One region of the Chryseobacterium gleum genome, then DNA from elsewhere that is predicted to be linked to it. Evidence: riboswitches for the same ligand, from Rfam matches in the RefSeq annotation. Region 1 holds a riboswitch; each other region holds the start of a gene.

Region 1 (11,077 bases):
ACAGTACAAACAATGCAAAAATGCTTGCTGAAATTACCTGTAAAAACCATGCTCCTAAAGCTAATCCTATTGATACTTTAAAGAACACAACAGGAACCACAATCTGATAAAAGAAATAGAACAGCTTATAACTCACCATTTTCACTTTTTCAACAACCGGTATTCTTCCCTGGGTTTTTAAAATCACTCTTTCCTTATCAAAGAAATCCCGAAAGTCTCTTATAAACATCCAATTGAACAAATACAGCGGATATACTAGAAAGAAAAACTTATGCTGATACTTCTGAATCCCTTTCGCCTTGATCCATGGAACGATCAGGAGCAATCCGCTCTGTTCGATATCTGTATCCCATCCATCTACATTTGGGTAAGCATGGTGACTTGCGATATGTCTTTTTTTCCAGATATAGGAATTGGCTCCTATAAAATCAAAAATGTGGAGAACTAAGGCATTCAGTTTTTTACTTTTATAGATGTTGTTATGGGCTGCTTCGTGGATTAAGTTTAAATAAATCAAAACCAGAGAAATGCCCATTAAAACAAAACTCAGAATATAGACCCAATGTTTTTCAGCATTCAAAACAGCCAGAAAATATAAGCCAATATAAACCAGTGGGAGTATTACCGCTTTGATCTGAATATAGATATCCCTGTTTTCAGGAATGGCTTCTACTCTTTTGTTCACTTTCTTTCTTAGCTCATTAAACAATCTGACATCTTCCGAATCTTTTAAGTAAATTGGCTTTTCCATATATTTAACTTTGTGGTTTACTTAAAGTTAACATTTATAATCCAGCCTTCATTCTTGATTTTAATTAAAAAAATCTATCAAATCACACAAATTCCTTCAATTTCCTCGGTGGATAATCTTTCACCAGCTCCGCAATTGCTTTAATATGTTCGGGCGTTGTTCCACAGCATCCTCCGATAATATTGATCAATCCTTTCTCAACATATTCTCTGATCTGTCTTGCCATATCTTTGGGTGTTTCATCATATTTTCCGAAAGCATTCGGTAAGCCGGCATTCGGATATGCTGAAACATAGAATTCTGAATTATGGGCCAGTGTTTCAAGATAAGGAGTAAGCTGATCTGCGCCCAATGCACAGTTAAAACCTACGCTTAGTAAATTCAGGTGTGAGACAGAAATCAAAAAAGCTTCTGCCGTCTGTCCGCTCAATGTTCTTCCTGAAGCATCGGTAATGGTTCCTGAAACCATGATCGGAATTTTAATTCCTCTTTCATCCTGTAATTCATCAATGGCAAACAAAGCTGCTTTTGCATTCAAGGTATCAAAGATGGTTTCTACCAGAAGGATATCTGAACCTCCATCCAGTAATGCTTCACATTGCTGTTTGTATGCTACTCTTAATTCTTCAAAAGTAATAGCTCTGTATCCGGGATCATTAACATCAGGACTTAAACTTGCTGTTCTGTTCGTAGGTCCTATAGATCCTGCCACAAATCTCGGTTTGTCAGGATTTTTTGCTGTGTATTCATCACAGGCTTTTCTGGCAATTTTTGCCGACTCATAGTTCAGTTCATATACCAGATCTTCCATATGATAATCTGCCATCGCAATGGTAGTTCCTGAAAACGTATTGGTCTCAATAATGTCTGCCCCTGCTTCAAGATATTTCTTATGAACTTCCTCAATGGCCTGAGGCTGTGTCAGAGAAAGCAGGTCATTGTTTCCTTTTACTGGATGTTCCCAATCTTTGAAACGCTCTCCACGGTAATCTTCTTCTTCAAACTTATACCTCTGAAGCATCGTTCCCATAGCACCGTCAAGAATTAAAATTCTTTCGGATAGAGCTTTATATAATTGTTCTGAATTTTTCATTTTTATCTATTTTGAGTAAAGCCAGTAATTGTTTGAATTAATCCAACGCCTGCTTAAGGTCCGCAATGATATCCTCTACATTTTCCAACCCTACAGAGCAACGTACTAATCCTGCTGTAATACCTACTTCATTCCTTTCTTCATCTGATAATTTGGAATGCGTTGTAGAAGCCGGATGCGTAACGATCGTTCTTGTATCACCTAAATTGGCAGACAGTGAACACATTTGTATCTTATCTAAAAAGTTTCTTCCTCCTTCTATTCCACCTTTTATTTCAAAGGCTACGATGTTTCCACCAAGTTTCATTTGTCTTTTGGCTACTTCATAGCTTGGATGGGATTTAAGAAATGGGTATTTTACTAACTCTACATTCGGATGGTTTTCTAAGAACTCTGCTACCTTCAATGCATTCTCGCAGTGTTTTTCTACGCGGATTGCCAATGTTTCTAAACTTTTTGATAATACCCAGGCATTAAAAGGAGACAATGCAGGTCCTGTATTTCTTGCAAAAAGATAGATTTCTCTGATCAGATCTTCTTTTCCTACGGCTATTCCTCCTAGTACTCTTCCCTGTCCGTCAATCAGCTTTGTTGCTGAATGTACAACAATATCTGCACCATATCTGATGGGCTGCTGAAGATAAGGTGTTGCAAAACAGTTATCTACAATAAATATAAGATTATGCTTTTTGGCGATCTGACCGAAAAACTCAAGATCCAGGATTTCAATTGCCGGATTGGTAGGAGTTTCAAGGTATAAGATCTTTGTATTAGGTTTGATATATTGTTCAACATTCACTGCATCTTCTGCTTTGAAATAAGAGGTTTCAATATTCCATTTCGGGAAATATTTGGTAAACAAAGTATGTGTAGACCCGAAAACCGACTGGCAGCTTACGATATGATCCCCAGCATTTAACAAAGCTGCAAATGTAGAATAGATGGCTGCCATTCCTGTCGCAAATGCATATCCTGCTTCTGCACCTTCCATTTTAGCAATCTTATCTGTAAATTCTGTTACATTAGGATTGGAAAAACGGCTGTATAAATTTTTAGGTTTTTCTTCTGCAAAGCTTGCTCTCATATCTTCCGCATCCTGAAATATAAAGCTGGAGGTTAGATATAATGGCGTAGAATGTTCATCAAACTGGGTTCTTTCAGTCTGGGTTCTTATTGCTGATGTTTCAAAATTTTCCATATAGTTTTAATTTGTCAATTTAACAGTGTATCAATGTAACAGTTTACCAATAAGGTTCTTCGCTATGTTCAGAATAGCAATTGCAGTAATTGTTACACTGCTAGATTGGTAGATTGTTACATTATTATTTAGTTTCACTTACTCTTAAAATATCTCCAAATACCCCTCTGGCTGTTACCTGTGCTCCGGCTCCGGCTCCCATAATAACGATCGGATTTTCTCCGTAACTTTCTGTATAGATTTCAAAAATTGAATCTGAACCTTTCAGCTGCCCTAATGCAGAAGTTGCAGGTACAGAAATCAGTTTTACATCCAGTTCACCTTTATCTTTCTGTAAATCGCCATGTAAATCGCCTACATATCTCAGCACATGTCCAGGCTCCTGGTTTTCTTTTATTTTCTGATATTCTTCATCCAGCTCTTCAAGTCTGGAAAGGAATTCTGATTTTGAAACCTCAAGTAAGCTTTCCGGAACAAGATTCTGAATACTGATATCTTCGAATTCATTGATCAGATCCAATTCTCTGGCGAGGATCAGTAATTTTCTTGCCACATCATTTCCTGACAGATCTTCTCTCGGATCCGGTTCTGTATATCCTTTTTCCAGAGCTTCATTGATGATGGTTGAAAATTTATCGTCCCTCAAAGAAAAATTGTTGAAAACATAGCTTAATGTTCCGGAGAATACTCCTTTGATTCTGGTGATGTTCTCTCCTGAAAGGTGCAATAATTTGATGGTGTCAATTAACGGTAATCCAGCGCCAACATTGGTTTCATACAGATAACGTCTGTTATTTTTGTTCAACGTATATCTTAGTTTTCTGTACTCTTCTATTGGAAGGGTATTGAAAATTTTATTGGAAGAAACGAGATCAAATCCGTTTTCTGCCAGGGCATGATAGTTTTTAACAAAATCCTTGCTTGCCGTGTTATCCACAACAATCAGATTTTCCAGTTGATTTTCGTTGGAAAAGTTGATCAGTTCTTCAACATTTGACGGTCTCTCTGCTGTTAAAACCTCATCTCCCCAATTGGCATCAAACCCTTTTTTATTGAAGGCAATTTTCTTTGAGTTGGCTACAGCAACTACTTTAAGGTCTATTTTTTTACGTTTTTTAATTTCTTGTGCAGATTCAAGTACCTGCTCTATCAGGGTTTTTCCTACGTTTCCGTGACCAATGATTGCCAGATGAACTGTCTTTGGTTTTTTAAAAATTTCAGATTCTATGATATTTCTTGTTTTCTCATCCTGCGAAGAGGTCACTACGATATTGACTCTGTTTTCTCCTGCCACCTGATTTAAAAGTAACGGGAAAACATTATTTCTTGCCAGCTCAGCAAAGACTTTATTGAAATCTTCTGCTACAAAGCCAATCACGGAAACATTATTGATACTATAGATCTGGGAAACTTTTCCTGACTTTCTTTCCGCCTCAAATTCATCGATAAGACAAGCGACTGCTTTCTCTGCATCGTTTTCATGAACCAAAATGGAAATTCCGTTTTCTACCGCTTGTTGAGAGATTACTCCTACACTGATACGCGCTAAGGTAAGCGCTTTAAAAATTCGTCCGTCAATCCCGATTTCTCCTAAGAAATCTTCTCCTTCAAATTTGACGATTGATCTGTTCTTCAAAAATTTTATTTCGTTAGCATTTTTCATTTTTCCTGTAAAATGTTTTTTATGATATTATTTAATTGTTGATATTCCATTAGGAAGGCATCATGCCCGTGTATAGATTGGATCTCGTGATAAGAAACATCCTTATTTTTCTCTTTTAAGTTTTCAAAACACATCCGGATTTCAGAAGCCGGGAAAAATAAGTCTGAATCTACGGAGATCATGCGCATTCGTGCCTGTATATTCTCCAGTACTGTTTCATCAGCATTTATATTCATCAGGAGATGATTCATCAATTTATAAGCTTTTAAACTAAACCTTTCGTTTAGAGCATTACCATGATAAATCAGCCAGTCTTCTGATTCCAGGCGTTGTTTTTTCCTGGTTATATTGGTTTTGAAATCTGTCATTGAGCGACTGTGGAGTTCTATAACACAACATGGCATGAATTCTCGCTTTTGTAATGGTTCTTCTTTATCATTTAACAAGAATTTCTGAACCAGACATTGCGCATGAAGCCAATCGTGTGTTCTGTAATCGCAGGCAATGGGAATAAATATCTCTGCAAGATCCGGCTGCTGGGCAAGCATTTCCCAGGCAATTCCTCCTCCCAGAGAGCCTCCGATAATGGCATATAGTTTTTTGATCTGCAAAGTTTCAAGCCCTTTCAGGAATATCGCAGCGATATCTGAAGGGGTAAAGTCTTCATAGTCTTCAATTAAAAAATTGTCATAACCGTTTCCGGGTATGTTGAAACACAGAACTGTGTATTGATCGGTATCAACAATCTGATTTTCTCCTACCAGCTGCTTCCACCAGCCTTTATCTCCGGATACATTCGAGTTTCCGGTAAGAGCGTGATTGATTAAAATGACAGGTGCTGTAAACAGATCTTTCCCAAAAAGCTGATAGCTTAGCGGGATATGGTATTCCTTTTGGGAATTTGTTTGATACGTAAGATTAATATAGTTTAGTTCTGTTTTCAATTCTATTATATTTAAATACAATTGAAAATGCCACAGGAAATGGCTGAAAAGAACTTCAGTAAGTTATCTGTCCAAAATTATTTTGGTAGAACGTAGCACCTTCTTTACTTGCGCAAAGGGTTGCTAAGGTTTCACAGGGTCTAATCCCTCAACCTTTCTTGATAACATTTTCAATATTTGAATGAACGAATGGTGCAAAGGTAGTTCTTTTCTTTTAAATTCAAAAAAAAATTATTTTAATATTTAAAAGAGCCCTTAAATACAGGCGTTTCAAGGTCATATTAATAATTATTCAGATGAAAAAAATTGGAATTACTTTGCAAAAAAACTAACTTCGTGTGGAAAAATGTTGACATATGACCGCCGAAAAAGAAAGATTACAAGATACCAAATGGAAAAACTGGGGACCTTATGTAAGCAACCGGCAGTGGGGAAATGTACGCGAAGATTATAGCCCGAACGGGAATGCCTGGAATTTTACCAATCATAATAATGCAGAAAGCTATGCTTACCGCTGGGGCGAAGAAGGTATTGCCGGAATTTCTGATGTAAAGCAGCTTTTATGTTTTGCTTTTTCATTCTGGAACAAAAAAGATAAAATGGTAAAAGAAAGGTTCTTCGGATTGAGCAATCCTCAGGGAAATCATGGAGAAGATATCAAAGAAATCTTTTATTATCTGGATAATACACCTACTCATAGCTATATGAAGATGGTATATAAATATCCGATCAATGAGTTTCCGTATGATGATATTCTTAGTGAGAATGGAAAACGCAGCAAAAAGGAACCTGAATATGAGCTTTTCGATACCGGGATTTTTGATAACGATGAGTATTTCGATATTTTCATTGAATACTGTAAGGCAGATCATAATGATATTCTGGCCAGAGTGACAGTCTGCAACCGAAGCCAGCATGAAGCTCCTATCGTGGTGGCTCCTACTGCATGGTTCAGAAACAACTGGAAATGGGGATATAATACCTACAAGGCAGAGCTGAGTGCTTCTCAGGATGGAAGTATTACCATTGGCCACGACAGTATTTCAATTAAAAAACTGTATTCCAGAAATACAAATGCACAAAGTGTATTCTGTGAAAACGAAACAAATACTCCAAAACTTTACGGTACTCCTAAAACAGAGAATACTTATTTTAAAGACGGAATCAATGATTTTATAATTCACGGCCGAGATACTGTAAATCCTGAAAAAAGAGGAACCAAAGCTTCTTTTCTTATAGATGAAGTTATAGCAGCAGGTGAATCAAAAGTTTTTGAATTCAGATTATGTCCTGAAGAAAACGATGAACCTTTTGAAAAATTTGATGAAATTTTCAATACCCGAAAGGCCGAAGCTGAAGAGTTTTATCAGGAAATTCAGAGTGATACCGTGAATGAAGATGAAAGAAATGTGCAGCGACAGGCATTTGCCGGACTTCTCTGGAACAAACAGTTCTATCATTATAATATCGGGAAATGGCTGAAAGGTGATCCGAACTTTGAAGCGCCAAGAAACTTCAGTGAATATGTAAGAAATACGGAATGGAATCATCTTCATAATAAAGATATTATTTCTATGCCCGACAAATGGGAATATCCGTGGTATGCCACATGGGATCTTGCATTTCACTGCGTTCCATTTTCCATCATCGATGCAGAGTTTGCGAAAGGACAGCTGTTATTACTTACGAAAGAATGGTATATGCACCCTAACGGCCAGCTTCCCGCTTATGAATGGAATATGAGTGACGTGAATCCACCCGTGCATGCATGGTCATGCTTCCGTGTTTTTAAGATAGATGAAAAGAACAACGGAAAACCGGATTTATTATTCTTAGAAAAAGTTTTCCAGAAACTGCTGCTTAATTTTACATGGTGGGTGAACCGAAAGGATAAAAACGGTAAAAATATTTTTGGCGGAGGTTTCCTTGGTCTCGATAATATTGGAGCTTTTGACCGAAATATGGTTTTGAAGGACGGCCAGCATCTTGAACAGGCAGACGGAACCAGCTGGATGGCCATGTATGCATTGAATATGATGCGTATTGCGATGGAACTTGCCCAGTATTACCAGGTGTATGAAGATATGGCGATCAAGTTCTTTGAACATTATCTTTACATCGCTGAAGCTATGGAAAATCTGGGTGAAGGAACGAAAGGTCTGTGGAATGAGGAAGACGGATTCTTTTATGATGTATTGCAGCTTGGAAACGGAGACAGCGTTTCTTTGAGGTTAAGAAGTATTGTTGGTTTGATTCCAATGTTTGCCGTTGAGATTGTAGACCACCGCTTACTGGAAAAGATGCCGAATTTCAGAAGCAGAATGGAATGGATCTTAAAAAATAAGCCGGAGCTTACCAAGCTTGTTTCTCATTGGGATGAGGAAGGACATGGAAGAAAACATCTGATGAGCATCCTCCGCAAGAACAGACTGACCAAAGTTCTGACCAGAATGCTTGACGAAAAAGAATTTTTAAGTACTTACGGAATCCGTGCCATGTCTAAGGTATACGAAGAAAATCCGTTTGTATTTTCTGTGCATGGAACGGAAAACATGGTCTATTATACTCCGGCAGAAAGTGACAGCCGTATGTTCGGCGGAAACAGCAACTGGCGTGGCCCCATCTGGTTTCCTATCAACTTCCTGATTGTTGAAAGTCTGCAGCGATTCCATTATTATTATGGAAACAGTCTGAAAGTAGAGTTCCCGACAGGTAGCGGAGATAAGAGAAACCTTGATGAAGTAGCTCAAAACATCAGCAAAAGACTTTGTTCTATATTTTTAAAGGATAAAAATGGAAAAAGAGCGTTCAATGGAGATAATCCAAAATTCAATTACGATGAACATTTCAGAGATTATATTACATTTTTTGAATATTTCCATGGAGATAACGGCCGGGGCGTTGGAGCTTCCCACCAAACCGGTTGGACTGCTACTGTAGCCAAACTGATAAAGCCAAGACTCACCTTTTAGATGAGTAATGAGTAATAAAAAGGCCGGATGAATCATCCGGCTTTCTATATTTTTAAGTAAGAGATTAAATTTTTTCTCCGTTCACATAGACTTCGTATCCGATTTCTACATTCGGTTCCAGAGTTTTTGACACTGAACAATATTTTTCAAAAGAAAGTTCTGCAGCCTTTAGTGCTTTTTTAGGATCAATTTCTCCTTCCAAAAGAAATTTAACATTAATTGATTTAAAAGGTTTTGCATCTTCTACCTGTACTCTTTCTCCTTCTACCTCTGCCTGAAAACTTTTGATCTCCTGACGCTGCTTCTTTAAAATGGAAACTACATCAATTCCGCTACATCCCGCTACTGCCATCAGTACACTTTCCATTGGAGAAACTCCTTTTGCTCCCGGCTGGGAAGTATTATCCAAAAGAATAGAATTTCCCTGAGCATTGGTACATTCAAATAAAAAATCGTCGTTTATTCTGTTAAGTGTAATTTTCATTATGTATTGCTTATTGCTTCTGCAAAGTTATAAAATTCCTCTCGCTTTTATCTCCAGATATTTATTGATAACATCGATATTCAAATTTTCCGGAAGGGTATAAACGGTATAAATTCCGTATTTACGGAGTTCCTGGATAATCAGTTTCTTTTCAAACTCAAATTTTTCAGCAATGATTTCGTCATAGATTTCCTGCATATTTTCAGGATTTTTGTTGATCAGTGTCTGCAATTCTGAATTTTTGAAGAATACAACGACCAGTAAATGGTTTTTAGCAATTCCGCGAAGATATTTCAATTGGCGGTTCAATCCATCCAATGTCTCAAAATTGGTAAAAAGCAGAATCAAGCTTCTTTGATTGATAGAATATTTTACATCCTGATACAAACGGTTAAAATCACTTTCAAAGAAATCTGTTTTGATATTATAAAGGGCTTCGGAGATTTTCTTCAGTTGGCCGGACTTATTATCGGCAGCAATTTTATTTTCAGCTTTCTTGGAAAAGGTCATCATTCCGGCTCTGTCTCCCTTTCTCAAAATAATATGAGACAACGCCATTGTTGCATTAATAGAATAATCCAGCAGACTTAATCCGTTGAAAGGCATTTTCATGGTTCTTCCTTTATCAATCAGCATAAAAATACGCTGTGACTTCTCATCCTGAAACTGGTTGACCATAAGACGGTTTGTTTTCGAAGTGGCTTTCCAGTTGATCGTCCTGATATCGTCTCCGGCAACATATTCTTTGATCTGCTCAAATTCCATGGTATGTCCCAGCTTTCTGACTTTCTTGATTCCGCCTAATAAAAATTCACTCTGAATAGCCATCAGTTCATATTTTCTGAGATGGATAAAAGACGGATAAGAAGGCAGCATAGCATCTTTCTGGAAAATAAATCTTTTTGAAATGAAGCCCAATGGTGATGATCCATAGACATTCAGACCTCCGAAATGATATTCACCCCTTTCTTTAGGTTCTAAAGAATATTGAAAAAAGGTATTTGCTCCCGAAGCGATCTGTTTTTTGATCAGGAAATCTCTTTTCTGAAACTGGAACGGTATTTCATCAATAATCTTAGTGGATATGGTAAAGCTATAATTATTTTTGATGTCAATTTTTACAAAATTCTCATCTCCGTTGGACAGTTTTTCAGGCAAAATTCTTTGCACCTGTAAGGCGTTCTTTTGATTAAAAAGCAGCAGAAAATCTACCATTGCTGCCAGAAAACAAATCAACAGTGTAATATGGGCAACCCACATCAACACCTGAAAGAAAAATGCCAGAACATACAGTATCCCCACTCCAACGAGCGTAAAAAAGAAACGGGTATTGATGTATAAGTTTTTCATTGGTTAGGTTGCAGGTTGCAGATGAAAGGTTTTAGATGGTCGTTTATTAGCTTTTTTATATTCATTATTATTGTAGGGAATTAATGAGTCCATTCAACATTTTAGATATTTCTATAATCTTCTGGTTTAGTTTGAAATAATCATCTTCATTTAAAAAACCGAGATTTTTTGAAATTATCAATTGTGTTTCTACTTCTGCACAACTGCCTCTTGATATTTTTAAAAATTGCAGATAATCAGGTTTACTTCTTCTTGAGTTCCCTTCTGCAATATTGGAGGGTATAGAAATGGCGGCTCGTCTGATTTGTGATATTAATCCATACATTTCGGTTTTGGGAAATACTTCAGTAATCCTATAAATTTCAGTAACAAAGTCAATCGATTTCTGCCAAACTAAAAGCGCTTTAAAATTTGCCATATATGATAATTTTGTAACTATTAAACATTCACCGCTATCACCTCCTACCTGCCAACTATTATCTACCTAGGTATTTCTATTCCTTCTAAAATCTGACGGATAATTTCATCTGCTGTAAGGCCTTCCATTTCTCTTTCGGGAGATACAATTACTCTGTGTCTCAGAACTGCGTAACAAGACTCTTTGATATCTTCAGGAGTTACA
Region 2 (11,077 bases), 830 kb from region 1:
ATCAATCTGAATAAGCCAATGCCGGAAATTCTTGCAGAGCTTTCCAAATACCCGATCAAAACGAGACTGAAGCTGAACGGAACATTGATCGTGGCCAGAGACATCGCTCACGCAAAAATCAAAGAAATTATTGACAATGGTAAGCCAATGCCTGATTATTTCAAAAATCACCCGATCTATTATGCAGGACCTGCAAAAACTCCGGAAGGAATGGCTTCAGGAAGCTTCGGACCTACAACTGCAGGAAGAATGGATGTTTATGTAGATGAATTCCAGAGCCATGGCGGAAGTATGATTATGCTGGCAAAAGGAAACAGAAGTAAAGATGTTACCAATGCATGTAACAAATACGGAGGTTTCTATCTTGGATCTATCGGAGGACCAGCTGCCATCCTTGCCAAAGACAATATTGTATCTGTAGATGTTGTAGACTTCCCTGAATTAGGAATGGAAGCCGTAAGAAAAATTGAAGTAAAAGACTTCCCAGCATTCATCATTACTGATGATAAAGGCAACGATTTCTTCGCAGATCTTGCCCATTAATTAGTTTAAAATTAAAATAAATAACAAAATAGAACGCTGATCTTTTGTGTAAAAAGGAAAAAAGTTCTATTTTTGCCTAAAATCTTTAAGAGAATGATAACGATTTTATCAGCATTTTGGCCGTTCTACCAGTTCCTATGGACTGTTTTCTTCATTACTATGTTCTTAGTAGGATTCTGGTGTATTTTTATGTTCTTCGGATTAGTAATCCCAATGTGGCTAACTGAAGGTTTGAAAGAGTATTTCGGAAAAGTAAAACCTTTCGATCCTGAAGACATCAGAAGAAAGCTTATTACTGAGCAGGAAGGTGTAGAGGTTATTTATAACGAGCCTAAAGGGAACGGACCTTTCATTCACGATCACGGACATCATCATTAATTGATTGTCATTGCTTTTTCACCTGAATTCTGAAAAAGTAATATCAAAGCAAAACAACATATATGAACCGCTTAATTTTTAAGCGGTTTTTCTATTTGATATTTCCCAGGCTTCTCATGAATTTTTCTGGATTATTTTCCCCGAAAACTGAAATATTTACCAGCGACTGAATAAAAACAGGCAATATGAATAAAAATTAATCCTATATTCGATAAAAAAATAGGACATGAGAAAATTTTATTCCGTTGCTTTTCTGCTGATTGCCATGTGTGTTTTTGGACAGATCAGTTATACAATTTCACCCAATCCGTTTAATGAAACAGATGCTATTACGCTTACAGTTCCCGGAGACCAGATTGACGAATCTGCCTGGGGCGTTTCCAATAATGCCATTTACATATGGACCTGGTCTTTGGATACCAATTATCAGAACAGCCAGGATTGTCCAACCAATGGAAGCTGGAACAACTCCAATGATTTAAATAAGCTGAATTATAATGCAGCAACGGACAGCTATTCGCTTACCTTTACTCCAACTGCCTTCTTTGGTAGAACAGGAATCGGCAGGTTCGGGTTTTTATTAAAAGATAAAACAGGATCACATCAGACCTCGCCGGACATTTTTGTCAATGTGGGGATTTTAAGCTTAAGTCTTACCAATCCTCTGGCAAACAGCCTGACCTCTGTTCCGGCAGGTAATTCCATCAATATTACTGCTACAACCAATGTCAACGCAACATTTCAGTTAAAAGCCAACGGAACTGTTGTAAACTCTACCACAACACCATCTCAATCCTATTCTTACAGTTATACCGTTACTCAGGATGCAAGCATGGAGCTTACAGCAACACAGGGATCCAGTTCAAAAAGTGTCGCATTTATTCTCCAGGTTCCGAGAAATGTGGTTTCTGAAGCAATACCGAACTGGATAAAACAAGGAATCAATTATCACCCGACAGATCAGACCAAAGCAGGGCTTGCCTTATATGCTCCAGGAAAAAGTTTTGTCCATGTTATCGGAAGTTTCAATAACTGGATGGTCAATGATAATTATTTAATGAAAAGAGATACCACCAATCCTGATCTGTACTGGATTGAATTGATTGGTTTGACTCCTCAGCAGCTTTATACCTTTCAATACAGGACAAATGATCTGAGAAAAGTAGCAGACCCTTATTCACCACAAATCTTGTCTTCTTATGATGATCAGTGGATTTCAACTGCCACTTACCCGAACTTACCTGCATTTCCGGCAGGGCAGGGTTTTGAAGTTTCAACATTTAAAACCGGGCAGACAGCTTATAACTGGCAGGTGACCAACTTTCAAAGGCCGGCAAAAGAAAACCTGGTAGTCTATGAATTATTATTAAGAGACTTTACACAGGAAAAGAACTGGCAGTCATTGATCAATAAAATTTCTTATCTGAAGAATTTAAAAATCAATGCTATTGAATTGCTTCCCATCATGGAATTTGACGGAAACCTTTCATGGGGATACAATACTTCCTTCCATTATGCATTGGACAAAGCTTATGGAACTCCTGAAAAATTCAAAGAATTTGTAGACCTGTGCCATCAGAACGGAATTGCTGTTATTCTTGATGTTGCATTTAATCACGCTACGGGACGTTCCCCTTTGGTAAGGCTTTGGAATATAGATCCGGATGGCGACGGTTATGGAAATGTAGCTCCGGACAATCCTTACTTTAATCAGGTTCCGAAACATTCATATAATGTATTCAATGACTTTAACCATACAAGTCCTTCAACGCAATATTACGTTGAAAGATGCCTTCAGCAATGGCTGACAGAATATCACATAGACGGATTCCGCTGGGATCTAACCAAAGGATTCACTCAGAGCTGTTCTGAAAATGATGAAGCCTGTACCAATGCCTATCAGCAGGACAGAGTGGATATTATGAAACACTATGCAGACAGGCAATGGGCAATCGATCCGAATTCCTACATGATTTTTGAACATTTGGGAACAGATGCGGAAGAGCAGCAGTGGGCCAACTACAGAATAGCCGAAGGAAAAGGCGTTTTGCTTTGGAATAAACAGACAGATCCTTATAATCAGAATACGATGGGATATAAGGAAAACAGTAATTATGACCGTATGAACCACAGCCTTCACGGTTTTACCAACATGAGTGCTGTAGGCTATGGAGAAAGTCATGATGAAGAAAGGCTGATGTTTAAAAACCTTGCCTATGGTGCAGTAAACGGAAGTTATGATGTTAAAAATCTGAATACTGCTCTTGACAGAATGAAAACTTTCGGTGCAACTTTCTTTACTATTCCCGGCCCGAAAATGATCTGGCAGTTTGGAGAATTAGGCTATGAATTCAGTATCAACAGATGTGCAGACGGTAGTATCAGCAGTGGCTGCAGAACCGATGAGAAACCTGTTGCATTTACGCTGGGATATGATACCAATGCCAGCAGAAAAGCAGTATATGATACCTGGGCTAAAATCATTACCATCAGAAATGCCCATCAGATTTTTAAAACCAAAACATACAGCATAGAATCCAATAACCTTACGAATGACCCCAACGGGCTGATCACCAGAATTTACCTGTACGATACATCTATTACTACAGGAATAAAAAATGTTGTGGTATTGGCCAATTATACAACTTCCGCACAAAACGTGGTTCCTTATTTCCCTTATACAGGCCAATGGCAGAACCTGATGGATGACAGTATTTCGGATGTGGTTTCTACAACGGCTCCCATCACTTTGCAGCCGGGAGAATTCAGAATCTTTGGAAATTATGCAGGTGCTTTGTCTGCAGCAGATATAAATGCAGGCAACAAATTATCACTTCAGATTGCGGATAATCCGGTACAAAACGGTACGGCAAAATTAATTTTTAATAAAGTGAAAAACGGAGAAATTTCCATTTTTGATATGACCGGTAAAAGGTTGAGTTCATTCAAACTGGATAAAGAAAACGGCACATATGAGGTCAAAGTGAACTATCCAGCCGGGACCTACCTGGTACATCTGAAATCAGACACAGGAATAGCAACTCAAAAAATGATTGTTAAGTAAACTAAAAGGCAGATTTGCAGACAGCAGATCTGCCTTTTTTGTCCATTTAAAAAAATAGTCTACTTTTGCAGTAGATTTATCAAGAAAGGTGGAGGGATTTGGCCCGGTGAAACCTTAGCAACCTGCACGGTTCCGGAAGTGCGAAGGTGCTAATTCCAACCCGAGGGGAAGATAAGTGAAATGAATACTCTATATGAATCCCGTTTCTTGAAGTCTTATGTATCTGCGGAAAAGACCGCCGGATAAATTATGATCAATTGGGAAGAACAAAATGAAAAAAATAAGTACAGCTGTATTATTGCTTGGAGCAATCTGGGTTGCTGCTCAGGAGAGCGGGAATAAAGAAAAAGAAATTGAAGATATTATCATCGTTGGAAACCGTAATGTCAAAAGAACAAAGCTGGAGACACCGGTTCCGGTAGATGTTATTAATATCGACAAAATTCAGAGGAGTGCTCCGCAAATGACTGCTCAGGATCTGCTGAACTATGTGATTCCGTCATTTAATGCAGTAAGACAGTCCGCTTCAGATGGTACAGAGCATATTGACCCCGTTACCTTAAGAGGAATGGGGCCGGATCAGGTTTTGGTATTGCTGAACGGAAAAAGAAGACATACAACATCTTTGGTCAATTATCAGAACACAGTCGGGAATGGTTCTGTGGGAACAGACCTGAGTACCATCCCGGTGATTGCCATTGACAGAATTGAAGTTCTCAGAGACGGAGCAGCTGCACAGTACGGATCTGATGCCATTGCAGGAGTCATCAATATTATTCTTAAAAAGAATGCCGGGGCATCAGCAAGCCTTACCTACGGTGTAAGCGGCAGAAATGATGGCGATACGTATCAGGCAGGAGCAAACTACGGAGCTTCATTAGGAAAGAAAGACGGCTACATCAATCTTTCAATGCAGTTAAGCCACAGAGGAAAAACAACAAGAACACAAAATCATGATCTGGATATTTTCGGGGATAATTTTGCCTATGAATTTGCAGATAATCCTGAGATAGCAAGAGCAGAAGATGATGCAGAAATTCAAAAAAGAGGATTGACGCGTGATGATTTTAATTTTCAGATCGGGGATGCACAGATCAGACAGGGACAGCTATTTTTCAATGCAGAATATCCTTTTAATGACCATTTTAAACTGTATTCTTTCGGAGGATTCAGCATCAAGGAAGGAAAAGGTTTTGGTTTCAGAAGGCTTCCGAGCGAAAAATCCAATGTAGTTTCGTCCATTTACCCGAACGGTTTTCAGGCAACGCTGGCATCCCAGATATACGATGTATCTTATGCTGTTGGGGCAAAATATAATATCAATGACTGGCTTCTTGATCTTAGCAATACATTTGGAAGCAACACTTTCAATTACAATGTAAACAATACGAATAATGCTTCATTGGGAGCAAAATCTCCAACGAGTTTTTACGCCGGAGCACACAGCTTCCTTCAAAACACCATTAATCTTGACGTTTCCAGAAACATAAATCGTTTCAATATCGCCTTCGGGGGAGAATTCAGATTTGAACAGTATCAGATCAAAGCGGGTGATGAGGCTTCTTATGCCCAGTATGATATCAACGGGAACATTGCCACCGAAGGTTCTACAGTGCTCGGTGCAGGCGGATCCCAGTCCTTTATCGGATTTTCCCCGGATAATGCACTCAGGAAAGACAGACATTCCACAGCCGTATATGCAGATGTTTCCTATGATCTGGACAAAAAGTTGAACATTGATGCTGCTGCAAGATTTGAAAACTATTCAGATTTCGGAAATACCTTGAATGGAAAGCTTGCTGTACGATATGAATTTGTAAAAAATTATGCAGTAAGAGCAGCTGTGGGAACAGGATTCAGGGCTCCTTCTCTTCAGCAGCAGTATTTTAATAATTCTTATGCAGATATTTCTACTTCCGGCGAGAAGATTGTTACCAAAGGAATCTTTAGTAATGATAGCAAAGCTGCAGAAATTCTTGGATTTGATAAGCTCAAGCAGGAAACTTCAGTCAATGCAAGTGCCGGATTTACCCTGAAACCTTTAAACAATCTGACCATCACTATAGATGGATACTGGATCAAAGTGAAAGATAGAATTGTTATTACAGGAAATATAACAGATTCAAGATTATCTGACCCTGCTGTAGTAGGCAATGGAAATGAGGTTGAAAGCGGAAGATTTTTCGCCAATGCCATTGATACAGAAACTAAAGGTGTAGATGTAGTGGTCACATATGACTGGATTCTTGGTAACGGAAAATTGAATATGAATCTTGCAGGAAACTATACAGAAACAAAAATCACAGACTTTCATTTTCCGGAAAATTTAGGAACGCCTCAGGAACAGTTTTTTGGCCCGGATCAGATCAATATCATTGAAACGCTGTCTCCTAAAACAAAAGCTTCATTAGGATTAAATTATGGAATCGGGAAGTTTAATTTTCTCGTAAGAAATACCTATTTTGGCAAAGTCATAAGAGATGGCTATCCGTTTGGAGAAGTACAGGAGTTCTCTCCAAAAGTCGTTACTGACATCAGTGTTGGGTATGATATTACAAAAAGTATCAACTTTACGGTAGGAGCCAATAATATTTTTGATGTTTTCCCGGATCGCCAGATTTACAGAAATTCATACTATGGGGTATTCAAGTATGCTCCGGTGCAGATGGGAACGCTGGGAAATTATTTCTTCGGAAGACTTAATTTTAACTTTTAATCATTAAATGAGTACTACCTCACATCAGATTGGCTGGAAAACAGCTGCCGCAATTGTTGTTTCCAATATGATCGGAACAGGGATTTTTACCACTCTCGGATTTCAGCTATCCGATATTACCAATACCTACAGTATTTTCCTGCTGTGGATCATTGGAGGCATCCTGGCTCTGTTTGGTGCTTTTTGCTATGCGGAATTAGGATCACATTTTAAAGGAAACGGAGGCGACTTTATTTATCTGAAAGAAACCTATCATCCTTTATTCGGGTATCTCATAAGCTGGATTTCGCTGATTATCGGATTTTCTTCTCCTGTAGCTTTGGCTGCATTGGCTATGTCGAAATATCTTTCTGTATTCAACTATTCTTTCGGAAACGGCTTTGCTATTGCTGCTATTTTTCTGATTGCAGTTACTTTGTCATTCAGTTTGAAAACATCCAGCCGGTTTCATAACTTTTTCACTTTCATTAAGATAGCGTTTATTGTTGTACTCATTATCCTGGGCGTCTGGCTTTCAGATTCACCACAGATTGGCAGCAGTTTAAATTTCAGTGACAGCTGGCAGAATGAGATCATGCTTCCGGCTTTTGCTACATCGCTGGTATTTGTAACCTATTCTTATACAGGCTGGAACTCTGCTTCTTATATTGCAGGAGAAATTAAAGATGTCCAGAAAAATCTTCCGAAATCACTCATTATAGGAACTGTTTTCGTGACGGTAAGTTATATTCTGGTGAATTATATTATGCTGAAACATGCTCCCGTGAGTCAGTTGGCAGGAAAAGAGGATGTCATGGGAGAGGCGGCTATCAATATGCTTGGTCCTGCTTTTGGAAAAATCGTTAATATTTTCATTGCTTTGCAGCTGATTGCAACAATTAGCGGATATTTATGGGTGGGTTCAAGATTAACCCAGGCTTTTGCAAAACATACCCATATCTGGAAACCATTATCAGTTGGAAATGCAAAAGGAATTCCGGTAAGAGCCATTTTTGCTCATGCTGTGATTGCGGCTATTATTATTTTAACAGGAAGTTTTAAAGAGATTTTTGTTTACACTGCTTTTATTTTACAGCTTTTTGCAAGTCTGGCAATTTCTACCGTATTCTTCCTGAAGAAAAAGGACAGGAAAATCTTTAAATCAAATGCTTTTTACATTTTCCCGACAGTTTTTCTTTTGTTCAGTATGTATATTCTCTATTTTACATTTATTCATAATCCTAAAGAAAGTCTTATAGGACTGGGAATTATCGCTGTAGGAATTGTTTTATATCTTATTGACAGAAGGCTTTCTAAAGAATCTCAGGCTCAGTCTTAATCATAGGGAAAGACGAATTAACAAATTGGCTATTCGGCCTTTTTGCAGTTTTGTCTCCTTTTCCCCTAAAGCTCAAAAATTTATGCTGATCCGGAATTTTAATTTTGAATTAATAATTCTTATCTTTGCACCCACAAAATTTCTACAATGTCTAAATCATTAATTCCAAAATTAGAAGCTATAAAACAAAGATATAATGAGGTTGCAGACCTTATTATACAGCCTGATGTCATTTCAGACCAAAAAAGATATTCTTCTTTGAACAAAGAATACAGTGATTTGGGGAAAATTGTAAGAGTTTACGATCAGTATAAAGGGGCATTGGACAGTATTGCAGAATCTGAAGAAATCATTGCAGATGGTTCAGACAGAGACTTGGTAGATTTGGCTAAAGAAGAAAAGCTGGAAGCTCAGGCTAAAATTCCTGGACTGGAAGAAGAGCTGAAAGTATTATTGATCCCCAAAGATCCTGCCGATGATAAAAACGTTATCGTGGAATTACGTGCGGGAACAGGAGGTGATGAAGCGGCTATTTTCGTAGAAGATATCTACAGGATGTACACTATGTACTTCAAAGCCAAGGGATGGAGACATGAAGTAACAGATTCCAATGAAGCTGCAAAAGGATACAAAGAACTGATAATGAAAGTGGAAGGTGAAGGAGTTTACGGAATCATGAAATTCGAATCGGGAGTTCACCGTGTACAGCGTGTCCCTGAAACAGAATCCCAGGGAAGAGTACATACTTCAGCAATTACAGTAGCGGTTTTACCGGAAGCTGAAGAGGTGGACGTAGAGATCAACCCTGCTGATATCGAAATGCAGACTTCACGTTCAGGAGGTGCCGGAGGTCAGAACGTAAATAAGGTTGAAACAAAAGTTCAGCTTACCCACAAGCCTTCAGGACTTGTGGTAGTGTGCCAGCAGGCTCGTTCCCAGTTAGCTAACCGTGAATTGGCAATGGAAATGCTTCGTGCCAAATTATACGATATTAAACTTCAGGAAGTTCAGGGAGATATTGCTGCTCAGAGAAAAACGATGGTATCTACAGGAGACCGTTCTGCAAAAATTAAAACTTACAACTATCCTCAGGGAAGAGTGACAGACCACAGAATCAACAAGTCTATGTACAATCTTGATGCTTACATGAATGGTGATATTTCTGAAATGATTGATGCAGTAATCATGGCAGAAAATGCAGAGAAAATGAAAGGGGAAGAAGAAAATTATTAAAAATTATAATAGATAAGCAAAGCCTCTGATCCTTCAGAGGCTTTGTTTTTTAATACCAAAACATAAAATATAAACTATGAAAAATTACAAAATTATTTTGTTATTGCTGCTTACGATGATCGGGCAGAACGTATTTGCTCAGACTGAAGTAAAGAAACCGAAAGAAGCTTTTGAATTGTTCTTCGGAACTTTTGTCAACAATGATGAAACAGCTTTGAATAAGCTTAATGAGTACCTGAAACCTACCGTTGAAGGACAGAATGCTTATCAGGTAGATTTCAAGGAAACTTCCAAGGAAATGATGAATGGCAGTGTTGAAAATTTCCTTGCGGCTTTCCCCAAGGCTACCGCTGCAGCTTGCAAAAAAGAAGCAGAAGATTATTTTACTGCCATGCTTGGAAATTTTAAAACCGGAAAGCTAACGGTTAAAAATGTAAAAGTAGTCCCGAATGAATATCTTAAGGACGAAAAAATAGCAGAGATAAGTTATTCTGTGAGTTTCCTTGTCCCATCAAAATTAACACCCGGACCAAAAGGTGATCTCAATAAAATAAAACCGGAAGAACTGAAAAAATATTTGATTCAGGCTGCCCAGGACTTCAAAAATGCAGATAAAACTGTTACAACTGAACAGAATTTTAATCTTTACGAATTGAAGGAAGGAGGAAAAATATACTATTGGAACGGCAGCCCGGATGAAATTGTTACCAATCTTACCGATTTCTATTTTGAAAGTTTCGGAGCAAATGAATAGTTGGAAAATACACCTATAAAGAATGAAAGTCCCCGTTTAAAGGGACTTTTTTTATTTCACATACTTTACGTATTTTTGAGAAAACCGATCAGTATGAATTTTAAACCTATATTGTTAACTGCTGGAGTATTGTTTTCAGCATCTTTTTATTCTCAGAAAATGAATTATCCTAAAGCATTAAAAGGAAGCCAGACAGATACCTATTTCGGAACCGCTGTTTCGGACCCTTTCAGAGATCTGGAAAATGATTCTGAAGCCACTAAAAAATGGGTAGATGAAGAAGTTGCTTACAGTCAGAATTACCTTTCTAAAATTCCGTTCAGAGACAAAATTAAAAACCAATTGAAAGATATCTGGAACTACGAAAAAATTTCAGCACCTTTCAAAGAGGGAGATTATACCTATTATTATAAAAATGATGGTTTGCAGGCTCAGTCTGTATTGTACAGAACCCATAACAAAACCAATGCTACAGAAGTATTTTTAGATCCCAATAAATTTTCAGAAAAAGGAACCACTTCTCTTTCCAATCTTTCTTTCAATAAAAAAGGAAATCTTGCGGCATATTCCATTTCAGAAGGAGGCAGTGACTGGAACAAGATAATCATCATTGATGCGGTGACCAGAAAACAGATTGATGAAACATTGCTGGATGTGAAATTCAGTGGGATTTCATGGAAGGGAGATGAAGGGTTCTACTACTCAAGTTATGACAAGCCAAAAGAAGGAACCGTACTTTCCGGAATGACTGATAAGCATAAAGTATACTTTCATAAGCTGGGTACAAAACAGTCTGAAGATCAATTGATCTTCGGAGGTGATAAAACGCCAAGAAGATATCTGAGCGCAGGAGTTTCTGAAGATCAGAGATATCTTATCATTTCTGCGGCGAATGCTACCAATGGTAATGAACTGTATATCAAAGACCTGAAAAAAGGAGGAGATTTTGTACAGATTATAAGCGGATTTGATATCAATGCAAGTATTGTAGATACACAAGGCGATGATCTTTTTATTTTTACCGATAAAGATGCTCCGAATATGCGTCTGGTAAAAACAACAATAAACAAT
Region 3 (11,077 bases), 160 kb from region 1:
TTTAGGAGGTGTAGGTTCTGAACTTACTGGAGGAAACTTCTGGCAAGGAGTTGCTATTGGAGGGTTTGTTGCTGGGTTTAGTCATGTAATGAATAGAATTGATACAGGATTAGATTATGCTGATGCTGATAGTAGTTCTGGAAGAGCAACTAATGATAATAAAGGAGATGTATTAAATTGGTTTAATGAGGGAGATGGCGGTTTATATAAAGTTGCACAAAACGATCCGGGTGTTCCAAAAGGAACGATTAGGATTTATGCACATGGAAATGCAAAAGGTATACAAGGAGCAGACAGATATTGGATTGATACACCGGAGAAATTTGATCGAGTTTTAATGGAACGAAGCCCAACATGGAGAAACTACAGAGAAAATGGAGGTGCTATAAAAATAGAATTAATGTCTTGTAACACTGGTGGAAAAAGTAATGGTATTGCAAGTAGAATTTCGAAATCTTTTATGTTTTCTACAGTTATGGCACCGAATAATTATTATGTTGCTGCGAGAAATGGGTCATGGAGCGGAGTTGCAGGTCAATATAATTTAATTAAGCCAGGAAGATGGAATTATTTTGTCAATGGGCAAAATATAAGAGGGATATATGATAAATACTTTTATAAAAAATGAGAAAAATAATAATCAATTCATTGCTTTTAATTTTCATAATTAGTTGTAGCAATAAGAATAAAAAAAATATTATAGAAAATACAGATTCAACATTAATGGTTAAACCCGATACAGCGAAAATCATAATAGATACAACTTCAGCATTTAATAGGCTTCAAATAGAAGAATATAAAAAAAATGTGATTAATAAAGGGGATCCTGATTCGTTTGTTAAGCTTATTATTCATTATGGCAATCTTTCTGATTATAAAGAATTATATAAATACGCCCTTATTATGGCAAACGAATATAATAGTGGGGATGGATATAATATGGTTTTTGAATCTATAATTGCAATGAATAACAATAATGAGTATTATGATATTACAGATTTCGCAAAAATTAATGAAAAGGCAAAGTCTGAGGCTTTAAAATATTTGGAAAAGGGAGCTAATTTAAATGATATTAATTGTATGTCCAAGCTTCAAGAGATTTATAGGAACGGAATTGGTATTGAGAAAGATGTTAAAAAAGCTGACGAGTTGAAGAAAAAAATAGAAAGATTATAGTAGTGTAATCTTGGAATTAGTACCAATTTCTAAAAATTAGCAACTCCTGAAGACAAAGGAATTATCTGTGGGGTTGGAGTAAAAAGAAACTATAATACTAAAACCCAATATAGAAAAAGTCTTTTATAGTTTAGTAAACAAATATTAACCCTCTCCCGCAAAGTTCCCTAATCTTGTGGTAATTAAAAATTTCTTTAAAGAGATGCTCCAAAGTCGAAAGACTCCGGAGAGCAGGGGATTAATCAATTATTTAATAATCCAATGGAAAATAATAAGCCCGAATTAAAAAAAGCAGACATTAAAAAACTTATTGAGGCTTTGCTTAATAAGTTAGAAAAATTAAATGATTCAACCTCTTTTACTTTTAATAATGACTTGCATTGGAATATTACTGATGAAGAATTATATAACCCATATGAGGATCCTAAAGAATTAACAATGGGAAGCTTAATTGAGGATTGGGAGTTTTTGCAAAAAGTTTTAGATGGAAAACGAGAGATAATAGGTTATGATTTATATAAAATTGCATCTCTTCTAAGATTTCTAGGGAAAAGTATGATTATTACAAAAGCTCAGAATATAAGTAATCCTTAAAATTTAAAATAAAACCGTTGCTCTTTTAGCAACGGTTTTTTAATAAAAAACCACCGCAAAAGCAGTGGCTAAAAAAATCAATCTAATTATGGACTATATCTCATAAATTCGGGTTATTCTCAAATTCCCTCTGTGGAATACTGAATAAATAATAGTTGCTGTTCGGTACAAAAGCAGATTTATCCGGAAAATCAAGAACAGAATGCCCTTTACCGTCTACTGTTTTCACGGTACCATCCGGTGTAGTTACCTGAACTTTTATCGGTTTACCGTCAGCATCTACAAACGGCTTTCTTATTACTGTGCCCTGTGTTCTGATAATATCTGAAAGGGAGAATCCTTCTCCGAATAATTCTTTTCTTCTTTCAATCAAAACTGCATCTACTACTGCATTCTGTGACAATGATCCAGAATAAATATTGGCATTTCTGGCAGATTTCAACTGGTTCAGTACGGTTACCGCCTGAGAAACATTTCCGCTTCTTGCTTCAGCTTCAGCTTCGATCAGATACATTTCTGCAGCTCTCATATAAACAATATCTGCAATAAGGGTAGGTTTAAATTTAAACTTGGCATACCTCAGCAATCCTTCTCTTCCTTTCTGCCCGTCCCATGAAAACAACTGGTATCTGATGTCATTGGTATCAAAAAGGTCTTTAAAATAAGGATCTGCCATAAAGCTGTAATAATAACTTCCTGAGGAAGATACATCCAGATAATGGAAGGCATAACTTTCATCAGACTGTTCCTGAGTCTGTGCATGTCCCCAGATCCACTCGACATTGTTGATATCATTGAAACCTTCTTTATACTTTTCCGGATCCATCAACGGGAAACCTTCTCTTGCAATTTTGGCTGATGCTGCAGCTTTACTCCACTCGCCCGTATTCAGGTAAGTTCTTGCTAAAAGCCCATTCACTACAGAACGGTTGATTTTATCTTTATTATTTCTTGTATAATTTTTCAACAGATTATCGGCGTCGGTAAGATCACTTTTAATCAATGTATAGATTTCTTCAAGGCTTGCTCTTTTCTTCCCTACCGTGCTTGTTGTGGAAGGTTCTGTATAAATAGGCGCAGTCAAAGCTGATTTGTCTTTGAGATAGCTGAACTGATAAAAGCTCGCCAGATTCAGATAACAGAAAGCACGTAATGCTTTTGCCTGTCCCTTCACCTGATCTTTTTTCTCCTGGCTGCCTTCTGTGCCATCAATTCTTGTAATCACATTGTTCATATTATTGATGGTGGAATACAACAGAGACCAGATAAACAAAGGCCGGCTAGCCGTATTATTCACCATTTCTGTAAAAGCATAAGTAGAAGCAAAACCATATTTATTGGTCAATACTGCCACATCACTTCCCATCGCATCACTGGCTCTTAACACAGTGGAATACCCGATATTGGCATAGGTTGTCCCGTCATTATTAAACTTTGCCCAGGTACCGTTCACAACTGTTTCAGCACTTTCGGCGGTTTTGAAAACTTCTACGCTGTTAGCCTGATCAGTCGGAGCAGTGTCCAGATCACTTTCACAGCTTGCCAGTGACAAAAATCCAATGATTGCAAACGATATGTATTTTATTTTTTTCATTATTTCAATTTTAAAAAGGTTAAAGCGTTGCCTGAAGACCAAAAGTGATCGTTCTCATTGCAGGATATCTGTAATATGTTGTTCCGTCCAAAGCCTGTTCAGGATCCATCCCCGTATGTTTATAGAAAGTCAGAAGGTTTTCCGCCTGAATATATATTCTGAATTTTTTAAGTCCTATTTTCTCAAAATAATCCTCAGGAAGTGTATATCCTAAACTCACATTTTTCAGTCTTGCATACGTACCGGAATACAGGAATCTTGAAGACGTTGATGTCCAGTTATTCGTTGTTGTACTTAATGCAGGAACATCCGTATTAGGATTATCAGGCGTCCATCTGTTCAATATTTCCGAACTCCATGCGCGTCCTCCGGCACTTCCGTTATGCATGATGGAAGTATAATCGGTATCCAGAATTTTACCTCCGATTTTGAATGTCAATAATCCTGAAAAATCAAAATTCTTATAAGTAATACTGGTACTGATTCCTCCTGTCAGTTTAGGCAATGCGGAACCCTGCAGCAATTTTGTAGCTTTTGAATATTCTGAAGTCGTTCCTTCTACTGAGTTTCCGCTGGCATCGGTAGTCACCGTTTTCCACAAAGGCTTTCCGTTGCTTGGATCTACTCCTGCCCATTCCGGAATAAAGAAATCATATACTGAACCTCCCACTGTCAGTAACTTAGTTCCTACTACCAAAGAACCTCCGGGAAGTTTGGTTACTTTATTGTTTAAAGTACTTAGATTCACATCCACATTCCACTGGAAATCATCATTTTTAACCGGTGTTGTGAATAATGAAAATTCAAACCCTGTATTCTGAATCGTTCCGATATTGGCTGGATAATCACTGATTCCCAACGATGGAGCCACCGGCATATTAAACAGAAGATCCTGACTTTTCCTTTTAAAATATTCAATATTTCCTTTAACTCTGTTATTTAGAATTGCGAATTCCAATCCCACATTTAAATTAAGGTTGGTTTCCCACTTCACATTATTGGTATACGTTTTTTCCAGGGTTGTTCCCGGTTCTCCACCAAGACTGATAAACCTGTACAACTCCTGATAAGCATAATAAAGTGGCTGACCATTTGGACGAAGTAATTTATCATTCCCCTGCCCCCCATAGCTGGCACGTAATGTCAACTGATTGAAAACATTTAAGCTTTTGATGAATTCTTCATTGGATATTTTCCATGAACCTCCAACTGACCAGAATCTTCCCCACCTGTTATCTTTTGCAAATCTTGAAGAACTGTCTGCTCTTCCTGATGCAGATAAGAAGTAAGTATTATTGTAGTCATACTCTACTTTTCCCAGGAAACTCAACAAACTTAATTTATTGCTGTTTCCACTGAAACTTCCCAGCAGTGAGGCAGCATCCGGCTCATAATAATAAGGCAGTGAAAACTGGCTTCTTGTTCCGGAAATTGTCTGATAATCGTATTTATAGAATTCATGTCCTGCTAACGCATTAATGTGGTGTTTTCCAAACTTTTTATCATACGTCAGAATATTACTGGTTGTATACGAAAGCGTTCTGGTATTTGTTTTCGTTACCGAACCTCCAATTTCTGCTCCCTGACCAAGTAATGGATTTGAATAATAATGTCCGTTATAATTCACAAGGTCAACAGAAAAGCTTGTCTTGAATTTTAATTCCGGTAAGAAAGTAAATTCCATGAATCCCTTTCCTGAAAAGTTATCTTCTTTATTTTCGTTTTTATCTAATGGAAGGGTTGCAGCGGCATTTTGATTCTGTAAAGCATTGGTAGGCCTGTATTTTCCAAAATCATAAACCGGATTTCCATCAGCACCCAAAACGTAAGTTCCATCTGCATTCCTTTCATAATAAGGATAGAATGAAGGAATAAACCTTGCCGCATTGATGATATTGCTCGCCTTGGAATCTGAAGAAGTAGGTGCCTGCTGAATGCTGTTGGTATAACTTAAGTTTACTCCAACATTCAACCATTTCTTAACTTCAGAATTAATTTTCAGCCTGGTATTATATCTTTTAAAGCCAGATTCAATAGCCATACCTTTATCATCCAGATAACCAAGGGAAAAGAAGTAATTGCTTTTCTCACTTCCCCCGCTGATATCAAGATCCACCTGATTTCTTGATGCTACTCTCTGTAAAATATCTCTCCAGTCATCATTCCAGAGTGGTGAAGCACCAGCTAATAACTTTCCATCTGTTCCTACAGGTTTTGGATAAGCTGTTCCATATGGGTTGATTCCAAGGGTAGAAACAAGATTATCTGTAGCCATCTGAGCTGCCTGCTGGGAAGAAACTTTTCCGGACTGATATCCATTTCTCAACGCCTCCCAATATAATTGAAAGTACTGATCGGTATTGACCTGCTCGTAATCTTTCACTGCTCTTCCGGAGAAACCCTGGCTGATATTAAAATTAACTTTTGCTTCTCCTTTTTTCCCTGATTTTGTGGTAATGATAATAATCCCGTTTGCTCCTCTTGAACCATAGAGTGCACTTGCCGTTGCATCTTTCAAAACACTGATAGATTCGATGTCGCTTGGACTGATAGAGTTCAGGTTACCATCAAAAGGAATTCCATCCACTACATACAATGGATCGCTGGAAGCACTTATTGAACCAATTCCTCTAATTCTGATGGTAGAAACCGCACCCGGCTGACCTGATGCACTTGTCGTCTGAATACCCGCTACCTGTCCTTCCAATGCTTTGGTAATGTTGGTAACAGGCCTGTTATTGATCTTATCACTGGAAATTGTCGCCACAGAACCGGTATAGCTGTTTCTTTTCGCTTTTCCATAGGCTACCACTACCACTTCATCAAGCTCCTTTTCGTGAAGACTGTCTTTTTTGGGTTTTGAATTCTGCGCATTTACATTAGCCACTCCCAAAAAAAATGCAGCTACCGGTGGTATCCATATTTTAGAATTGAATAAATTTTTGCTAATCATAATCAATTTTATTTATCATATATTAAAATTTCACCCTTTGCAGAAAAGTCAGCAAAGGGCATCAATAAATACGATAAACCAAATGCTTATTTTTCCATAAAAGGCTGAATGTAACACCTTGCACGGGTAGGTTGTTAAGATTTCACGGGGTCAGTTCCCTCCATCTTTCTTTATAAGCCGATCGAAATATGGTTGCAAAGCTAAAAACTTTTAGTCTACAAAACAAGTAGACTGATTAATATTTAATGATAAATTTTTAATAATTAACATAAAATTTTAATAAAACCCATTACAGTAAGGAGTTATAGCAGTTACACTATTTTCAAACATGACAAATATCATTATTAATAATTCAATAATGTAAAAATTCAGCACAGTTTAATTTCTATGTGATTTTATTGGAAAAACTTTTTAATTTTATAGTATGAAAGTTTTAATTATAAACGGACCAAATCTTAACCTTTTAGGTACCAGAGAGCCGGAAATCTATGGAAGCATTTCTATGGAGAGTTATTTGGAAATTTTAAAAACCGAATTTCACTCTCACGAATTAAAATATTATCAGTCCAATATTGAAGGGGAACTTATCAACAGACTTCAGGAAGATGATTTTGATGCTATAATTATTAATCCGGGAGCTTATACCCATTATTCTTATGCGATTGCGGATTGTTTAAAGAATATTCGTAAACCCAAGATTGAAGTTCATATCAGCAATATCTATCAAAGAGAAGAATTCAGGCAAAAATCTGTAACAGCAGCTAATACGGATGCTGTTTTATCTGGTTTTGGGATGGATGGATATAGACTAGCTTTATTAAGCTTGAAGTGATTTTTCGCTTATATTCCCACAGATCGCACTGATTCTCATAGATAATTATGCATACAGGAGAATAATTTATGAATAAAGAATCAAATTTATTTCAATAAAATACTCCTATTACTAAAAAATAAAAAGCCTCATCAATGATGAGGCTTTTTGTATGTTGATTGGTAACTATTAGATAGTCTGTTCCTGCAATTGAGGTCCTGAAGCAACTAATTTCTTTCCTTCTTCAGTATCACAGTACTGCTCAAAGTTCTTGATATATCTTGAAGCAAGATCTTTTGCTTTCTCTTCCCATTCTGAAGCATTTTCATACGTATCTCTTGGATCTAAGATTCCTGCAGAAACATTTGGCAATTCAGTAGGAATTTCAAGGTTCATGATCGGAACCTGAGTCTTAGGAGCATTGTCAATAGAACCGTCGATGATTGAATCGATAATTGCTCTCGTATCTTTCAGAGAAATTCTCTTTCCGGTACCATTCCAACCTGTATTTACCAAATAAGCTTTAGCTCCGTGTTCTTTCATTTTACCGATCAATGTTTTAGAATACATTGTTGGGTGCAATGTAAGGAATGCTTCGCCAAATGCAGGAGAGAAAGATGGTTCTGGTTCTGTAATTCCTCTTTCTGTTCCGGCTAATTTGGAAGTATATCCGCAAAGGAAGTGGTATTGAGCCTGATCTTCATTCAGAATAGAAACCGGAGGAAGTACTCCGAATGCATCTGCTGAAAGGTAAACAATCTTCTTAGCGTGACCTGCTTTAGAAGGTAATACAATTTTGTTGATATGATAGATTGGATAGGAAACTCTTGTATTTTCAGTAATTGATCCGTCTGTATAATCTGCTACTCCATTGTTCACCACAACATTTTCAAGAAGCGCATCTCTCTTGATGGCAGCGAAAATATCCGGTTCCTTTTCTGCAGATAAGTCGATAACTTTAGCGTAGCATCCGCCCTCATAGTTGAATACTCCGTTGTTATCCCATCCGTGCTCGTCATCACCGATAAGATATCTCTTAGGATCTGCTGATAAAGTTGTTTTACCAGTTCCTGAAAGACCAAAGAATAAAGCTACATCACCTTTTTCCCCTACGTTAGCGGAACAGTGCATTGAAGCCATACCCTTTAATGGAAGATAGTAGTTCATCATTGCGAACATCCCTTTTTTCATCTCACCTCCATACCATGTACCTCCGATGATCTGTAGTTTTTCAGTAAGGTTGAACATGATGAAGTTCTCAGAATTTAATCCCTGAGCTTCCCAGTTCGGGTTGGTAGTTTTTGACCCGTTGATTACTGTGAAATCCGGCTCACCGAAGTTTTCAAGCTCATAGTGAGAAGGACGGATGAACATGTTGGTAACAAAATGCGCCTGCCATGCTACTTCAACAATAAATCTTACCTTAAGTCGTGTATCTGCATTCGTACCACAGAAAGCATCTACAACATAAATTTTCTTAGCTTCGGAAAGCTGATTCATCACTAGTTCTTTACAAGACCCGAAAATTTCCGCGGTTGTAGGTAAATTTACTTTACCATCCCAGAAAATAGTATCTCTTGTAACATCATCCTGAACAATATATCTGTCTTTAGGTGAACGACCTGTGAAAATTCCTGTTTTTACTGATACTGCGCCTGATTCTGTAAGCTCAGCTTTCTCAAACCCCTGATTTTCAGGAGAAACTTCAGCCTGATATAATTCTTCATAAGAAGGATTATACACTACTTCATAGTTTCCTTTAATCCCTAATTTCTCTAAATCCTGGATGATTTTAGTGTTTTTCATTTTACTTATATTTTCTATTTCTTTATTGCTTTCAACAAAAATAATATTAATTATTTGTTAAAGGTGGTTTAAATATACTGATATAAGTCAGAATGGCAAACAAAAAAACGGTTTTGTAAATTACTGATTATGAACTAATTATTTCAGACCATTCAAAAACAGCAGGAAAACCTTTCTCCCAAAAATAGTTCTTATAGTCCCCAAATTTGGCACTCATCACAAAATCTCCGCCCCATGCGCCTAAACTTTTGACAAATGAAGGACAATCTGAGAACAATCTCTCTTTAACTGTGAGAATTTCAAGAAAATCCGCTATTTTTCGCTCATGAATCATCATTAATTCGGAAAAAGTTTCCAATTCATTGCATAACATTATTTTCTTTGTGATTTCCGAAAATTCATTTACCAGTTCCGGAGACTTCTTTTTTGATTTGTAAAAACTGATTCCTTCCCGGCTGTCCTGTTTCTGATTTAAGTGGATAAAAATCAGTTCATTTTTAAAAGAAGGATTAAAGTTTACCTTTTCATATTTAATCTCAGGTTTACTTTGGAAAAGAACTGCAGATTTTTCTTTTGCAACCGCAATATCATATCCACTTCCTCCCAGGCTTATCGTATTCAGATAAAAAGGATCAATCTCCGCCCATTCCGCAAGATTGGTCATCAGGGTAGAACTGCTTCCCAAACCATAGTCTGCGGGAAATTGAAGGTTGGTTTTTAAATGGTAAGTAAAGTTAGTTTTGAATTTAGTATGGGAAAGCTGCTGAACATTCTTCAATGTTTTCGTAATAAATTCAGCGCTTGATGGAATATTGGTTTCCAGAATCTGCCATGTTTGATAATCAATGACAGCTTTTAGCCATAATGTATTCTGATGATAAGCTTCCCAAAGAATAAGAGATTTTCCATCTTCTTTTTCTTCAAAGAAAAACTCTTGTCCCAGCCTGGTAGGTACCGCTAAGACAAGAGCTCCATCAATTGCGAAATATTCTGAAGTAAGCATAAGCTTGCCCGGTGAAAATATCGCGTTCATATATTTTTTATTAGATTGCAGAAGTTGCTTCTACTGATCCGTCAATTTTCTTGATTAATCCCTGAAGGGTTTTCCCTGGCCCTACTTCTACGAAGTTAGACGCACCGTCTTTAATCATATTCTGAACAGATTGTGTCCATTTTACAGGACCTGTAAGCTGATCAATCAGATTTTGTTTGATCTCATCAGGATTTGTTACAGCTGTCGTAGTGATATTCTGATATACAGGAATCGTTGCTTTTCTGAATTTGGTTTTTTCGATCGCTGCCGCCAGTCTTTCCTGTGCAGGCTGCATCAATGGTGAATGGAAAGCTCCGTTTACCGGTAAAAGTAAAGCTCTTTTTGCTCCTGCTTCTTTCAACTTTGCACAAGCTTCTTCTACTGCCGGTGTTTCTCCTGAAATTACCAATTGTCCCGGACAGTTATAATTTGCAGGAACAACAATACCGCTGATCTGTGCGCAGATTTCTTCAACTTTTGCATCGTCTAATCCTAAGATTGCCGCCATAGAACTTGGATTTGCATCGCAAGCCTCCTGCATAGCTTTTGCTCTTTCGGAAACTAATTTCAAACCATCATCAAAGGATAAAACCCCGTTGGCTACCAAAGCTGAAAACTCTCCTAAAGAGTGTCCTGCTACCATTTCAGCACCAAGGCCATTTACGGCTTTTAATGCTGCTACTGAATGTATAAATATAGAAGGCTGGGTAACCTCTGTTTTCTTAAGATCCGCATCTGTTCCGTTAAACATAATGGAAAGAATATCGAAACCTAAAATTTCATTGGCAGATTCCATCAGATCTTTAATATCTTTTCTAGAATCATACAATTCTTTTCCCATTCCTACGAACTGAGAACCCTGCCCTGGAAATACAAGTGCTTTCATGTATTGAATTAAATATTATGCAAATATAACTATAATGTTAACAATATTCGTTTTAAGTGCTATGAATCATTTATGGTACTAACCTGATTACTCTGTAACCTGTATTTACATAAGCACCGTTAGCTTTGGATTTTACAAACTCAAATTTGGTAGCAAGCTGAGTCTGCACTTTATTCATTTGTTTAAAGATTTCTCCTTTTTTATTTTCTCTGGTTAACATGTCA

What was found. A riboswitch is a leader RNA that binds a small molecule or an ion and turns the genes downstream of it on or off. The one in region 1 is predicted to bind S-adenosylmethionine.
Region 2: linked by a shared signal. The riboswitch ahead of EL165_RS14915 (TonB-dependent receptor plug domain-containing protein) and the one ahead of EL165_RS18695 (alpha/beta fold hydrolase) in region 1 are both predicted to bind S-adenosylmethionine.
Region 3: linked by a shared signal. The riboswitch ahead of EL165_RS17910 (SusC/RagA family TonB-linked outer membrane protein) and the one ahead of EL165_RS18695 (alpha/beta fold hydrolase) in region 1 are both predicted to bind S-adenosylmethionine.

The regions. Positions count from the first base shown of each region.
Region 1 is NZ_LR134289.1:4,103,820-4,114,896, reverse strand. It holds gene EL165_RS18715 (fatty acid desaturase family protein) at 1-751, opposite strand, end outside; gene EL165_RS18710 (homocysteine S-methyltransferase family protein) at 834-1,844, opposite strand; gene EL165_RS18705 (O-succinylhomoserine sulfhydrylase) at 1,882-3,042, opposite strand; gene EL165_RS18700 (ACT domain-containing protein) at 3,167-4,705, opposite strand; gene EL165_RS18695 (alpha/beta fold hydrolase) at 4,702-5,649, opposite strand; SAM riboswitch class I at 5,710-5,817, opposite strand; gene EL165_RS18690 (MGH1-like glycoside hydrolase domain-containing protein) at 6,006-8,621, shown strand; gene EL165_RS18685 (OsmC family protein) at 8,686-9,105, opposite strand; gene EL165_RS18680 (DUF58 domain-containing protein) at 9,133-10,455, opposite strand; gene EL165_RS18675 (four helix bundle protein) at 10,523-10,873, opposite strand; gene EL165_RS18670 (AAA family ATPase) at 10,936-11,077, opposite strand, start outside.
Region 2 is NZ_LR134289.1:3,276,602-3,287,678, reverse strand. It holds gene EL165_RS14930 (fumarate hydratase) at 1-543, shown strand, start outside; gene EL165_RS14925 (hypothetical protein) at 637-921, shown strand; gene EL165_RS14920 (alpha-amylase family glycosyl hydrolase) at 1,148-3,985, shown strand; SAM riboswitch class I at 4,059-4,163, shown strand; gene EL165_RS14915 (TonB-dependent receptor plug domain-containing protein) at 4,257-6,701, shown strand; gene EL165_RS14910 (APC family permease) at 6,709-8,019, shown strand; gene prfA (peptide chain release factor 1) at 8,167-9,252, shown strand; gene EL165_RS14900 (hypothetical protein) at 9,329-10,006, shown strand; gene EL165_RS14895 (prolyl oligopeptidase family serine peptidase) at 10,100-11,077, shown strand, end outside.
Region 3 is NZ_LR134289.1:3,945,299-3,956,375, reverse strand. It holds gene EL165_RS17930 (RHS repeat-associated core domain-containing protein) at 1-628, shown strand, start outside; gene EL165_RS17925 (sel1 repeat family protein) at 625-1,176, shown strand; gene EL165_RS17920 (hypothetical protein) at 1,438-1,770, shown strand; gene EL165_RS17915 (RagB/SusD family nutrient uptake outer membrane protein) at 1,871-3,364, opposite strand; gene EL165_RS17910 (SusC/RagA family TonB-linked outer membrane protein) at 3,384-6,317, opposite strand; SAM riboswitch class I at 6,401-6,496, opposite strand; gene EL165_RS17905 (type II 3-dehydroquinate dehydratase) at 6,742-7,149, shown strand; gene pckA (phosphoenolpyruvate carboxykinase (ATP)) at 7,318-8,934, opposite strand; gene EL165_RS17895 (GYDIA family GHMP kinase) at 9,062-9,967, opposite strand; gene fabD (ACP S-malonyltransferase) at 9,978-10,853, opposite strand; gene EL165_RS17885 (LysM peptidoglycan-binding domain-containing protein) at 10,924-11,077, opposite strand, start outside.